Regions from separate parts of the Streptomyces ortus genome, predicted to be linked through region 2. Evidence: riboswitches for the same ligand, from Rfam matches in the RefSeq annotation. Region 2 holds a riboswitch; the other holds the start of a gene.
The links. Region 2 has a riboswitch for cyclic di-AMP ahead of K3769_RS14105 (LysM peptidoglycan-binding domain-containing protein). Riboswitches for the same ligand answer to the same signal wherever they lie in the genome.

Region 1: it holds a riboswitch for cyclic di-AMP, as region 2 does, so the genes downstream of both, K3769_RS00140 (C40 family peptidase) here and K3769_RS14105 (LysM peptidoglycan-binding domain-containing protein) in region 2, are expected to answer to the same signal.

The regions. Positions count from the first base shown of each region.
Region 1 covers NZ_JAIFZO010000001.1:17,507-24,515, forward strand. The annotation lists gene K3769_RS00105 (adenosylmethionine--8-amino-7-oxononanoate transaminase) at 1-622, opposite strand, end outside; gene bioB (biotin synthase BioB) at 615-1,853, opposite strand; gene K3769_RS00115 (8-amino-7-oxononanoate synthase) at 2,096-3,298, shown strand; gene K3769_RS00120 (DUF397 domain-containing protein) at 3,279-3,515, opposite strand; gene K3769_RS00125 (helix-turn-helix domain-containing protein) at 3,525-4,382, opposite strand; gene K3769_RS00130 (ATP-binding protein) at 4,643-5,089, shown strand; gene K3769_RS00135 (DUF6328 family protein) at 5,128-5,622, opposite strand; gene K3769_RS00140 (C40 family peptidase) at 5,747-6,220, opposite strand; cyclic di-AMP (ydaO/yuaA leader) riboswitch at 6,224-6,379, opposite strand; gene K3769_RS00145 (hypothetical protein) at 6,758-7,009, opposite strand, start outside.
Region 2 covers NZ_JAIFZO010000002.1:2,452,548-2,459,556, reverse strand. The annotation lists gene K3769_RS14120 (DUF501 domain-containing protein) at 1-226, opposite strand, end outside; gene K3769_RS14115 (FtsB family cell division protein) at 265-741, opposite strand; gene eno (phosphopyruvate hydratase) at 832-2,118, opposite strand; gene K3769_RS14105 (LysM peptidoglycan-binding domain-containing protein) at 2,585-3,286, opposite strand; cyclic di-AMP (ydaO/yuaA leader) riboswitch at 3,292-3,461, opposite strand; gene K3769_RS14100 (LysM peptidoglycan-binding domain-containing protein) at 3,680-4,582, opposite strand; gene K3769_RS14095 (cytochrome P450 family protein) at 4,814-6,133, opposite strand; gene K3769_RS14090 (globin domain-containing protein) at 6,371-7,009, shown strand, end outside.

The DNA.
Region 1 (7,009 bases), on a different contig from region 2:
GTTCGGCGTACTCCTCCTCGTACGCGACCGGTGGCGCGTCGGCGAAGACCTGACGGTGGAGCACGCCCTGCCACAGCTCGTGCATCCCGCCCTCGGGATCGCACACCGACATCGGCTGCCAGGTGTCGCCGTGATAGCCGCCCCGCCAGGTCAGCAGCCGCTGCTTGCCCGGACGGCCGAGCGAACGCCAGTGCTGCAGACACATCTTGACGGCGACCTCGACGGACACCGAGCCGGAGTCGGCCAGGAAGACATGCTCAAGCCCTTCGGGCGACATGTCGACAAGGCGCTTCGCCAGTCGTACGGCGGGCTCGTGCGTGAGCCCGCCGAACATCACATGGCTCATCCGGCCGAGCTGGTCGCGCGCCGCCTCGTTGAGGACCGGGTGGTTGTACCCGTGGATCGCGGACCACCAGGACGACATGCCGTCGATCAGCTCGTCGCCTCCGCCGGCCGGCCGCAGCCGCACCCCGCTCGCCGACTCCACGACGATCGGCTCCTGTCGCCCCGGCATCGGCCCGTACGGATGCCACACGTGCCGCCGGTCGAGTTCGAGCAGCTCACGGACCTGATCGGCGGCCCCGGCATCCAGGGCGGAGCCGGGCGGGAGCAGCTCAGGCATTGGGTGCGAGATCCGTTCCGGCGCCCCGACGGCGTACCGCGACCAGGTCCGTGCGCGCCTCGGAGCCCCGCGCGGCCTCCTGGACCAGCTCCTCGGGGGCCGCCTCCCGCACGGTCGAGCCGCAGGGACCGCAACCACCGCCCCCGTGCGAACCGCACCCCGCGCCCGCGTCGGCGCCCGCCTCGGCACTCGCGCCCGTGTGCGAGCCGCATCCGGCGTGCGCGGTGGCCCGGTGCTCCGGGAGCGTCACCTCGCCCGTGCCCTCCACCTCGAAACCGGCGTCCGCGATCATGTCCAGGTCCGCCTTGCCCGCCTGGCCCTCACTGGTGAGGTAGTCGCCGAGGAAGATCGAGTTGGCGAGGTGCAGGGCGAGGGGCTGCATCGTCCGGAGATGGACCTCGCGACCGCCCGCGATCCGCACCTCGACGTCCGGGCAGACGAACCGCACCATCGCGAGGATGCGCAGACACCGCTGCGGGGTGAGGTTCCACTCCTTGGCGAGCGGGGTGCCCTCGAAGGGGATCAGGAAGTTGACCGGGACCGAGTCGGGGTCGAGGGCCCGCAGCGCGTAGACGACGTCGACGAGGTCCTCGTCGCTCTCCCCCATGCCCGCGATCAGACCGGAGCAGGCGGACAGCCCCGCCGCGTGGGCCTTCCGGACCGTGTCCACCCGGTCGGCGTACGTGTGGGTGGTGGTGATGTCCCCGTACGTTCCCTCGGACGTGTTGAGGTTGTGGTTGTAGGCGTCGGCCCCCGCGTCGCGCAGCCGCTCGGCCTGGCCGTCCGAGAGGAGGCCGAGACAGGCGCAGACCTCGACGCCCTCGTTCTGGTCCTTGATGGCCTTGATGGTGTCCGAGACCCGGTCGACGTCACGGTCGGTGGGACCGCGTCCGCTCGCCACCAGACACACCCGCTTGGCGCCGCCCGCGAGGCCCGCAGCCGCCGCCTCGGACGCCTGGTCGGGCTTCAGCCAGGTGTACTTGAGGATCTCGGCCTTCGAACCGAGCCGCTGCGAGCAGTAGGAGCAGTCCTCGGGGCACAGACCCGACTTGAGGTTGACGAGGTAGTTGAGCTTCACCCGTCGGCCGAACCACTGCCGGCGTACCCTGCCGGCCGCGGCCACCACATCGAGGAGTTCGTCGTCGGAGGTGGCCAGCACGGCCAGCGCCTCGTCGCGGGTCGGCAGCTCGCGCCGAAGCCCCTTGTCCAGCAGCGTGTTCAGCAGGTCCATGAGGTCCGATCCTGGCCTATCCGACCGCACCGGGCCAAGGAGGAACCGGACAACAGAGAGCGGCCGACGTGTGGGCATTGCCACATCATGGGTGGCTGGTGGTCCGGCTATGGTCTGTGCGTTGCCTACAAAAGGCGGCTGTGCGTTGTCCGCACAGGGCAGGCGGGACGGCCGGGCTGAACGTCGTGTGTCGGGGCCCCACGGGACACCCGCACCCACACCCCCTCATGGCCGGAGGACACATGCCCCGATCGCCGTTCGAGTGGATCGAGGAGCAGGCACGGGCGCGTGCCCGCGCCGGACTCGTCCGTACCCTGCGCCCGCGCCCCGCGGACTCCGCGCTCCTCGACCTCGCCGGGAACGACTACCTGGGCCTGGCCCGGCACCCCGAGGTCACGGAGGGCGCCGCGCGGGCCGCCAGGACCTGGGGCGCCGGCGCCACCGGCTCCCGGCTCGTCAGCGGTTCCACGGAACTGCACGCCGAACTCGAACTCGAACTGGCCGAGTTCTGCGGCTTCGAGGCAGCCCTCGTCCTCTCCTCCGGCTACGCGGCCAACCTCGCCGCCGTCACCGCGCTCGCGCCGCACGGCTCGCTCATCGTCTCCGACGCGGGCAACCACGCCTCGCTGATCGACGGCTGCCGTCTCGCACGGGGCACCACCCAGGTCGTCGCCCACGCCGACCCGGACGCGGTCCGCAAGGCGCTGGACACGCGCACCGGACCCGCGATCGTCGTCTCCGACACGGTCTTCTCGGTGGACGGCGACGCGGCCCCACTGCGGGCCCTGGCCGCCGCCTGCCGCGAAGCGGGCACGCCCCCCGGAGAGGCCGACGGGACCCGTGAGCCCGGTGCGTCCGGTGCGTCCGGCAGGTCCGGGGCGGGGCTGCTCCTGGACGACGCGCACGGGCTGGGCGTCGTCGGCGAGGGCGGGCGGGGCGCCGCGTGGGCGGCGGGGCTCGCGGGCGCGCCCGACGTCGTCACCACCGTCACCCTGTCCAAGTCGCTCGGCAGCCAGGGCGGTGCCGTCCTCGGACCGGCCCACGTCATCGACCACCTGGTGAACGCGGCCCGCACCTTCATCTTCGACACGGGTCTGGCCCCCGCGGCGGCGGGCGCGGCCCTCGCGGCCCTGCGTCTGCTGCGCGGGGAACCGCAGCGGGCCGCACGCGCGCGTGCGGTGGCCACCGCGCTGTACGAACGCCTGACGGCCGAGGGCCTCGAAGCCGTACGGCCCGACGCCGCGGTCGTCTCCGTACGCGCCCCCTCCCCGGAGCAGGCGCTGCGCTGGGCCGCGCGGTGCCGTGCCGCGGGGCTGGCCGTCGGCTGCTTCCGCCCCCCTTCGGTGCCGGACGGCGTATCCCGGCTGCGGCTGACGGCCCGGGCGGATCTCACCGACGAGCAGCTCGACCGGGCCGTCAACGTACTCACCGAAGCGCGTCGATAAAGCCTTCCCAGGCCGCCGGGGCGAAGACGAGGGCGGGGCCCGACGCGTTCTTGGAGTCGCGCACCGCGAGCAGTCCGGCCCAGGGACCGGAGTCCGGCCGGGCCGTCTCGACGCAGTTGTTCATACCGGTGCTGCGGCTGCTGCGCTGCCATCGCACACCGCGCAGCCGACCGCTGGGACGCGTGCTGGAAGGTACGTACCGACGCGGGGCGGGCATGGTGCCTCCTTATGCGCCGTCAGCCAGACCGGCGATGAAGTCCAATGTGTCCCCGGGCGAAAGGGCCTGGCCTCGGGCCGAGTCGAAGGCCGCCTCGTACAACTGGAGGTCGTCCTTCTGTTCGAGATAAAGGCTACTCGTCAAGTGGTCGAGAACAACCACATCCAGATCAGATCTGTTCGTAAACGAAAAAATAACAAAGGGGCCTGAGACTCCGATGTGCGCCCCAACTCCGAACGGCAGCACCTGAATCCGCACGTGAGGGAGGCGTGCGGCCTCCTGCAGCCAGGCCATCTGCCCTGCCATGACCTCGGGTCCGCCTACGTTCCGCCGTAGCACCGCTTCGTCCAGAACGGCACTCAGCCGGAGCGGTTTGTTCGAACGCAGCACGGCCTGACGTGCGAGGCGCACCTCCACGAGGGTGTCCACCTTGCCACCGTGCGTCCCGCCCACCACCGCACGCGTCACCTCGCGTGCGTACTCCGGTGTCTGCAGCAGGCCCGGCACCACGGAGTTCTCCAGCGTGCGCATCGAGTCCGCCTGCGCCTCCAGACTGATGAAATCGCTGTACGTCGACGGCAGGAGGCCCCGGTAGGCGTGCCACCAGTGGCGCCGGCCGTCGCCGTCCGAGCCCGCCAGCACGACCAGCAACTCGTGCAGTTCCGGGTCCCGGACGTCGTACGCGTCCAAGAGCCGCCGTACGTCAGCGGGCTTGACCCCGCTGCGGCCGGTCTCGATCCGGCTTACCTTCGACTGGTGCCAGCCCACCAGACGCGCCGCCTCACCGCTCGTGAGGCCCGCGTGGGCGCGCAGGGCGCGCAGTTGGGCGCCGAGCTTGCGTCTGCGCACCGCGGGGCCGTACCGCATGGCCGTCTCCTTCCGACCGTCGCGCGGGCGCTGGGGCGCCCGGCGTCACGCCGACGGTAGAGGACAAACCAGTCGCCCGCCCAAATACGGTCGACGGTCGCAGAGTTCACCGCTTCGAGCGACAGATATATGCATATCTTGGTGGATCGGCACCGTGAACGCCGAGGTAGTGGCACTCTGGCGCAAGCACCAGTCCGGGACCGTCCCGAAGTCATCCGCTTCGGTCGGACCCCGGTCCCGTGGGAAAGGGACGACGTCGCATGGCAGATCACCAGGAAGCATCCGTCACGCTGCCGAGCGATCCCGCCTCGGTCTCCGCCGCCCGTACGTATGTCACCGACGTCCTGGCCGAATGGGGACTGCCGTCCGACTCGGAGACCGCTGACACGGTACGGCTCATCGTCTCCGAACTCGCCACGAACGCGGTACAGCACACCTTCGGGCTGTCACCCACCTTCACGGTGGACATCGAGCTCGACCGTGACGAACAACTGCGCATCGGGGTGACCGACAGCCATCCGCGCTTTCCGAAGCGACTGCCGGCCGCCGTCCAGCAGGACAACGGCCGGGGCATGGTGATCATCCGCTGGCTGACCGCGGAATCCGGAGGCAAGCTCACGGTCCGGCCCACCAGGGAGGGCGGAAAGACCGTGTCGATCACGCTGCCCTGGACGGCGCCGGCACAGCCGGTTCCGGCCGCCGACTGACCCACGACCGGGGCCCCGGACTGACGCCCGGTGGAGCGTCAGTCGTCCAGGGTCTTGTTGATGGCCCGCTTCAGCAGGTACGGCAGGACCTCCCACAGACCGACGCAGAGAAGCAGAGTGGTCGCCCCGGCCACGATCCCCTCGGTCCGGTCCACCGCCACGTCCACCACGAGCAGTACGGAACCGGCCAGCGCGAGCGCGAGCACCGCCAGACCGGCCTGCGCGAGGCGGGACGACACATTCACCACCTGCGGCTTGGCGCCCTGCCGGAACAGCCGGCGGTGCAGGGCCGCGGGGGTCACGAAGAGGGCGGCGGCCAGCACCGAGAGCAGCAGAGTCACGACATACGTGGTGCGCTGCACGGCGTCGAGGGACGGGAACCGCGGGGTGAAGGCGAGGGTCAGCAGGAAGGCGAAGAGGATCTGGACGCCCGTCTGGGTGACCCGAAGCTCCTGGAGCAGTTCGAGGAAGTTCCGGTCGGCGCGCTCAAGACGGGTCTCGTTGCGCTCCTCGTGGTGGTGCGGATCGGCCATGAGTGAACGAGTAACCATTCAGCCGCCGAAATCACGCGTCCGGCGGGGCCCCTCATGGGGGGCGGCACGGCCGGGTCCCGCACGGGGTGGCCGCGGCGCTCGCCGCGGCCACCCCGTGCGCGGATCACCTGACCCGGCCGTACCAGACGCTCTTCGTCCAGATCTTCTGGAGCTTCACCACGTCCCCGGTCTTCGGGGAGTGCCAGATGCGTCCCTTACCGGCGTAGATGCCCACGTGGTAGACGTTCCGGCCCGAGTGGAAGAAGACCAGGTCCCCCTGCTTGCGGTTCGAGGAGGAGACGTGGTTCGTCTTGTTGTACTGGGCCGCGGCCGTGCGCGGCAGCTTCTTGCCCGCCTTCTTGAACGAGTACAGCGTGAGGCCGGAGCAGTCGAAGCGCTTGGGCCCCACGGCCCCGTACTTGTACGGGGAGCCCTTCTTGGAGGCCGCCACCTTGAGTGCCTTCGTCGCGGGAGTGGCCGCTTCCGCTTCGGCCGCGAAGCCGGGGGCCACTATGCCGCCGCCGACGGCGGCGATGGTCAGGACCGATGCGGTACCGGCCCTGCTGAACAGCGACGGGACACGATTGAGCGCAGTCATGCGCAACCCTTCGTCAGCCGCCTGTGAAGGATGACCTGTCGGATTCGGGCTGGCGAAGTTGCCCGGCCGCTGCTGCGGCTTCACCCCAAGGGCCACTCGGATCTCTCCGGCGGCCCGTCGTGCCTGGGTCCTCCACTCCTGCCGATGCACTTCTGTCGACCGGTCATCCGGGCAGCGGCAGGACTCGGCGTCCGCCCGGACCGCCCCGCCGCTTGTGGCGGGGGCTTGTCGTCGCAGGGATCTTGACGCACTGATGTCCCAAAAGCCGAGCGGAATCGGCGATTTGTGGTCTTACTCACCACTCACCCGTTCGGGTGGACAGCCCTTTCTACGGGTGGGCGTCGACTACCTCAAGGACCCCCGCACCAGCACCGGAATGGTTGATTCCACCCCGGAGGTACGCGCGTTGCGCAACTCCCGGGGGCCGGTGGGAGCGGGTCCGGCTACGCCAACCGGGGGTACCTCTTCTGGTCCGTTTCAACTCTGGTGCGGACGCCTCGTCAAGTGCCTGCGTGAGGCCGGGGCGGTGGGTGTACGTCAGGTGTCGGAGCCGGGCGGCAGGGCGACCCGGGCCGCCCTGCGCTCACCGTCGAGGACGCGCAGGGCCCGGGTCAGGGTTGCGGCGTGCAGCTCGTGTTCTCCCCGCTGGTGCATCAGCGTCAGGGCGTCGCGCAGCGCGGCGGCCCTGCTCACCAGCGCCTGGGCCGCGCGCAGTCCGCGGTAGGTGTCGCCGGAGTGGGCCGGATTGATCCGGCCGAGCAGGTCGACCACCTCCAGATAGCGGTCGAT
Region 2 (7,009 bases):
TGCCGATGGCGGAGGCCGCACGCGGGCACGTCAGGTAGTACGTGGTCGGGAACGGCGTCCCGTCGGGAAGCCGGGGAGCCGTCTCGACGACGTCCGGCTGTCCGCACGGACAGCGGTGCGCGATCGCGCGCAGCCCGCGCGGTGGCCGACCGAGCTGCTGCTTGAAGGCCTCGACGTCGGCGTCGGTGGGCTCGGTGCGCCCGGTGGGCGGCGGGGGCGTTTGCATGCCTTGGCTCTGTGTCCTTCTGGTTCAGCTGGTTCGGTTCACTGGTCGGAGGCGTCGGCCTTGTCGACGCCGTCCCAGACGTTGGCGTACCAGGCCCGGTCGGCGGCCGTCCGGTCCGTACGCGTCTTCTTCGCCGCGTCGGGGTCGATCACGATGAAGCCGGTCTCGCCCGGCATCACGTAGTGCAGCCGTTCCCGGATGCGCTGCTCGGCGTACGCGTCGTCCTGCCAGCGCGCCTTCAGGTCGCGCAGCTCCTCGACGCGCTCACGGGCCTGCTCGCGCTCACGCTGCAGGTCGGCGACCTCGGCACGCTGGGAGACGTACTGCCTTATGGGATAGGCGAGGGCCACGACGAGCGAGCAGAGCACGAGGGCGAGCAGCGCCGCACGGCCGGTCAGCCGCGAGCGGCGCGCCTGGCGTTTGGTCTGGGAGCGGTAGACACGGGCGGCGGTCTGCTCACCGAGCGCCCGCAGCCTGGTCGCGGTGGAGAACCGGTCACGGTCCTTCACAGCCATCTGTCCCGCCTCCCCGATACGTACGTACGTCCCCGCACACGGTACGGGACCGCGTACGGGGACGTACGTACGACGCTGCCTACGAGGGCGTCAGCCCTTGAAGCGGGGGAAGGCCGAGCGGCCGGCGTACACCGCGGCGTCGTCGAGGATCTCCTCGATGCGCAGCAGCTGGTTGTACTTGGCGACGCGGTCCGAGCGGGCCGGGGCGCCGGTCTTGATCTGGCCGCAGTTCACGGCGACCGCGAGGTCGGCGATGGTGACGTCCTCGGTCTCGCCGGAGCGGTGGGACATCATGCACTTGAAGCCGTTGCGCTGGGCCATCTCGACGGCGTCCAGGGTCTCGGTCAGCGAACCGATCTGGTTGACCTTGACCAGCAGGGCGTTGGCGGAGCCCTCCTCGATGCCGCGGGCGAGGCGCTCGGGGTTGGTGACGAAGAGGTCGTCGCCGACGATCTGGACCTTGGAGCCCAGCTTCTCGGTGATGACGTTCCAGCCGGCCCAGTCGTCCTCGTACAGCGGGTCCTCGATGGAGACCAGCGGGTACGCGGAGACGAGCTCCTCGTAGTACTCGGTCATCTCGGCGGCCGAGCGGGACTTGCCCTCGAACTCGTACTTGCCGTCCTTGTAGAACTCGGACGCGGCGACGTCGAGCGCGAGCGCGACCTGCTCACCGGGGGTGTAGCCGGCTTCCTTGATGGCTTCGACGATGAGGTCGAGGGCCTCGCGGTTGGAGCCGAGGTTCGGGGCGAAGCCGCCCTCGTCGCCGAGGCCGGTGGACAGACCGCGGCTCTTCAGGACCTTCTTGAGGGTGTGGTAGACCTCGGCGCCCCAGCGCACGGCCTCGGAGAAGGACTCCGCGCCGATCGGGGCGATCATGAACTCCTGGATGTCGACGTTCGAGTCGGCGTGCGACCCGCCGTTCAGGATGTTCATCATCGGGACGGGCAGCAGGTGCGCGTTCGGTCCGCCCAGGTAGCGGAAGAGCGGCAGGTCGCTGGCCTCGGAGGCGGCGTGCGCGACGGCGAGGGAGACGCCGAGGATGGCGTTGGCGCCGAGCGAGCCCTTGTTGTCGGTGGCGTCCAGGTCGATCATCGCCTGGTCGATGAGGCGCTGCTCGGTGGCGTCGTAGCCGACGAGCTCCGGGCCGATCTGCTCGATGACGGCGAGGACGGCCTTCTCGACACCCTTGCCGAGGTAGCGGTTGGGGTCTCCGTCACGGAGCTCGACTGCTTCGAAGGCACCGGTGGAGGCACCGGACGGGACGGCGGCACGACCCGTGCTGCCGTCGTCGAGGCCGACCTCGACCTCGACCGTGGGGTTGCCTCGGGAGTCCAGGATTTCCCGGGCTACGACGACGTCGATGGACGGCACGAGCATCTCCTTCTGGGATGTGACACAAGCTGTGCCGGGCCGGAGGCCCGGTTGCGCGCAGGCCGTGGTGGCCCCGCGGGATGAGCCTAACCGGCTGCCGGGGATCGGCCAGCCCTCGACCGCCCCCTGGACAGAAACCGAGAGGAAATTGTTTCCGAACGGAACAAAGACACGGGCAGAAAGAACAGCCGGAAAGAACAGCCAGCGAGAACAGGCAACCAGAACAGGCAGAGAGAGCAGACACAAAAAAACCCGCTCCGGTGCGTACGGGGGAACACGCACCGGAGCGGGGAGCCCGTGGGGGACGGGGGTGACCCTCACGAGGCCTCCACTATGAAGGACACGGACGTGAGAGCGCTGTGGTTCAGTCGCGATCCGGATGCGGGCCGGACGTCCGGTCGGGGCCGAGCGGCCAGTGCCCCGACCGGATGCGCCGCCGCGCAGCCGCCGTACAGCCGTCGCGCGACCGCTGTCAGCTGAGGTGCAGCTGCTGACCGGGGAAGATGAAGTCGGCGTCGTCGACGATGTCGTCGTTCAGCTTGTAGAGCTTCGCCCAGCCGCCCTTGACGTTCTTCTTGTCGGCGATCTCGCTCAGGGTGTCGCCCTTGACGACCTTGTACTCGCCGTCGCCCTTCTTGACCTTCTTGCCGGTCGGGGTCTCGACGGTCTTCTTCGCCGCCGGACGCTCCTGCGAACGCGAGGCGCGCTCCTCGGAGGACTGCGAGTTCTGCTGCTGCTGCGGCTGCGAGGTGCTCTGGTTGGAGCTGTCGGAGCCCGACGGGGCGCTGGAGCCACCGGTCGAGGCGCCGGAGAGGCCCACGCCACAGCTCGGCCAGGCACCCTTGCCCTGGCTCGCGAGAACCTTCTCGGCAACGGCTATCTGCTGGGACTTGGACGCCTGGTCGGCGGTGGAGGCGTACGAGCTGCCGCCGTACGCGGCCCAGGTGGAGGCCGAGAACTGCAGGCCGCCGTAGTAGCCGTTGCCGGTGTTGATCGACCAGTTGCCGCCGGACTCGCACTGGGCGACGGTGTCCCACTCGGAGGTGGTGGCGGCGGAGGCTCCCGTGGCGCCCATCAGCGGGACGGCGACGGCGGCGGTGGTGACACCGGCGAGCGTGGCGATGCGGGTGGCCTTGGACGGGCGACGGTGCTTGCCCTTGTTCGAAAGCAGCATGAAGTAGATCCCCTCACCGACGCCTGCGAGGTGAGCTGTCGGGTTCGGGCCGAGTGAGTTGCCCGGCCGCGTGACACTGCTGTCACGCGGCTTAACCCCAAGCCGTGCCCGGCCATGTCGACCGGGTCCGGCACTTACCTGGGTCCCCCGCTCCTGCCTACGGCGCTTTACGCGACGACTGTTCCCGTACGGCCGTTGGCAGGATTCGGCGTGCGACCGTCGGGGCTCACCAATGGCGAGCGGTCACGACCGTAGACACGGGCCGCGCCGAATTTCAAAGACGATCAGGGGTGTTGAGATCCATGTCTCAATTCGCCAAATCGGACATTCAGCGCGAACTACCGCTGCTTTTCGCCCGATTCGGCGCCTTGATCACTACTTGCTCGGCGCCGCTCAGCCGTCGACCGCGAGGCGCTGACCGGGGATGATGAAGTCCGGGTCGGCGCCGATGCTGTCCTTGTTCTCGGCGTAGAGCTCGCTCCATCCGCCGTCGACGCCAAGGGAGTCGGCGATGCTGGACAGACTGTCCCCGGAACGGACCGCGTACGAGCCCTCGTCGGCGAGGACGCGCGAGGTGCTGTCGCTGCGCGAGGCGTGCCGGCCGGCGTAGTCGTCGGCGCGGGGCGCCATGTCGACCTCTTCGGCACTGCCGCCCCGGTGACGGCCGGAACTGTCCGCGGCCGTGTCGTCCGAAGCCTCGTCGTTCTGGTACGACTTGTCCGAGTCGTCACCCTTCGCCTTGCCGCCCGCGGACGAACTGTCCGAGCCCTGCGACTCCGAGGCGGACTTGTCGTCGGCCTTCGAATCGCCGTCCTGGGACAAGTCGGACTTCGCGCTCTCGCTCCCCTTGGCCGCGTCCGCGTCGGCCGACGGGCTCGCGGAGTCCTCGGCGAGGCCGGTGTCGACGTCGGCGGAGTCGGAGTCCTGCGTCAGGCCGGCGACGAGACCACAGGTCACCCAGGCGCTCGTCCCCTGGGCCGCGAGGATCTTCTCGGCGACGGCTATCTGCTGCGAACGGCTGGCCTGGTCGGCGCTCGGCGCGTAGTCGAGGCCGCCGTTCTGCTCCCAGGTCTCCTGGCTCATCTGGAGGCCGCCGTAGAGCCCGTTGCCGGTGTCGGCGCTCCAGGAGCCACCGCTCTCGCACTCGGCGACCGCGTCCCAGGTCGTACCGCTGGCGGCACTCGCGCCGCTCGCGCCGAGCAGGGGGATCGCGATGGCCGATCCGGCCACGCCGGCGGCGACGAGGAGCGCCGGAGCCTGGCGGGGGCGACGATGACGGCCGTTCCCGGAGAGCATGCGATTGCCTTTCGCGTGACAGCAAGGAATGCGCACGGCGCACAGCGCGAAAGCCGTGCTCGTGGCTGCTGCGACGGGCGGGCCTGCCGCATTGATGGGTGAAGGTAGCGGCACTCGAACTCTTGTCACAAGTCGATGCAGCGTAGATAACGTGAAGATCACAGAGTTGACGGAGTCTCACCTTCCGTCGGCTTCGGTGCTACGACCGCGACGCGTCCGCCACTACTTCGGTCAAGACGTCGCGACCGGGGTGAACTCCACCGGAAGCGTGCGCAACCCCCGCATGATGAGCCCGCCGCGCCACCTCAAATCAGCCGAATCTCCCGCGAGTTGCAGGTCGGGCAGCCGGGTCAGCAGCGTCGCCAGTGCCGTCTGCCCCTCCAGCCGGGCGAGGGGCGCGCCGAGGCAGTAGTGGATGCCGTGCCCGTAACCGAGGTGTTGGTTGTCACGGCGGGAGAGGTCGAGCGTGTCCGGATGCTGGAACCGCTCGGGATCGCGGTCGGCCGCCGCGAGCACGACGAGGACGGGGTCACCGGCGGCGATGTCCTGCCCGCCGACGCTGAGCGGTTCGGTCGCGAACCGCCAGGTGGCCAGCTCCACGGGCCCGTCGTAGCGGAGCAGTTCCTCGACGCCGGTCGCGAGCAGGTCCGTGCGGCCGGCCGCCAGGGAGTCCTGCAGCCGCCGCCGCTCTCCGGGGTGGGTGAGCAGGGCGTAGGTGCCGTTCCCGATGAGGTTCACGGTCGTCTCGAAACCGGCGAACAGGAGGATGAAGGCCATCGCCGCGGCCTCGTTCTCGCTGAGGTGCTCGCCGTGGTCGGAGGCCCGGATGAGACCGGAGATCAGGTCCTCGCCCGGGGCGGGCACGTCCGTCAGTTCCTGGCGCTTGCGGTGGATCAGCTCGGCGAGGTAGCCGCGCATCTTCTTGACCGACCGGGCGACGCCGCCCCTGGGGCCGCCCCCGTGCCGGATCATCATCCCGGCCCAGTCACGGAAGTCGTCCTGGTCCTCGCGCGGGACACCGAGGAGATCGCAGATGGCGTAGATGGGGAGCGGGAAGGCGAAGTCGTGGATGAGGTCCGCCTCCCCCTTCCCGGCGAACTCGTCGATCAGCTGGTCGGTCAACTCCTGCACCCGGGAGCCGAATTCGGCCACCCGCCGGGGCGTGAACGCCTTGCTGACGAGCCGCCGCAGCCGGGTGTGGTCCGGCGGGTCGATGTTGAGCAGATGCGTCATCAGCTCGGCCTTGCGCTCGCCCGGGATGCCGGTCTTGCCCTTCGCGTGCGCGGGCTCGTCGTGATGGGCGGGGTTCTTGCTGAGCCGGCCGTCGGCGAGGGCCTGCTTGGCGTCCGCGTAACGGGTGACGAGCCAGGCCTCCACCCCGCTGGGCAGTTTCGTCCGGTGCACGGGAGCGTGCTCGCGGAGCCAGGCGTACGCCGGGTAGGGATCGGTGGCGAACTCCCAGCTGAAGAGTTCGGGGACGGGCTGCCCCGGGGTCGGCGCGGGCGGCTGGGCAGGCGGCTGTACGGGCGGCTGTGCAGGCGTTTCGGTCACTCCGCGACGGTATCGGGAGGGGCGGCGCGAGCTTTCCCGGCGCCCGCCCGGCGCCCTTTCGGCGCGCTTCCGGCGTCCTATCAGCCTCATTCCGCGGACCGCCGGGCACTCCGGCCCGCCCCGGTCGCCTTCGCCTGTCGCCCGCGAATACGGCTTCCTTACGTGCTTCACCCCAGGCTGTCCTGAAATGTCCTCCCCCTTGACTGTCCGGCTCTCCGGCTACCTACATTCACGGGCGTGGACCCCGAAATACTCCGGACCAGTTTCGCGGTCGTCGAAAGGCGGGCCGAGTTCGCGCTCAAGTACTTCTACTCGCATCTGTTCTGGCACCACCCCGATGTCCGCGCCCTGTTCCCGCTGGACTCCCCGGCGGACAAGGAACGCCAGCGGGACCGTCTGTTCACCGCTCTGGCGCTCGTCGTCGCCCGCCTGGAAGAGCCGGGACTCCACGAGTACCTGCGGGTTCTGGGGCGGGACCACCGGAAGTACCTGGCGCGCCCCGAGCACTACACGGCCGTGGGCGACAGTCTGATCGCCGCGTTCGCCGCCGTGTCCGGGTCCGCCTGGAGCGATGAGGTGGCGAAGGCCTGGACCGAGGCGTACGCGCTGATCACGGACGTCATGCTGGAAGGCGCGGGCGAGTCGGAGAGCCAGGGGCAGCCGTCCTGGTGGGACGCCGAGGTCGTCGGCCGCACCGGACTGCCCGGGTGCACCGGGCGCGAGGGCGATCTCGCCGTGCTGACGCTCCGTCCGGACCGGCCTCTCCCCCATCTGCCGGGCCAGTACGTGAGCGTCGGCAGCCCCAGGGTGCCGGGTGTCTGGCGGCCGTACTCCGTCGGCAACGCGCCCCGCGGCGACGGCACCCTCGATCTGCAC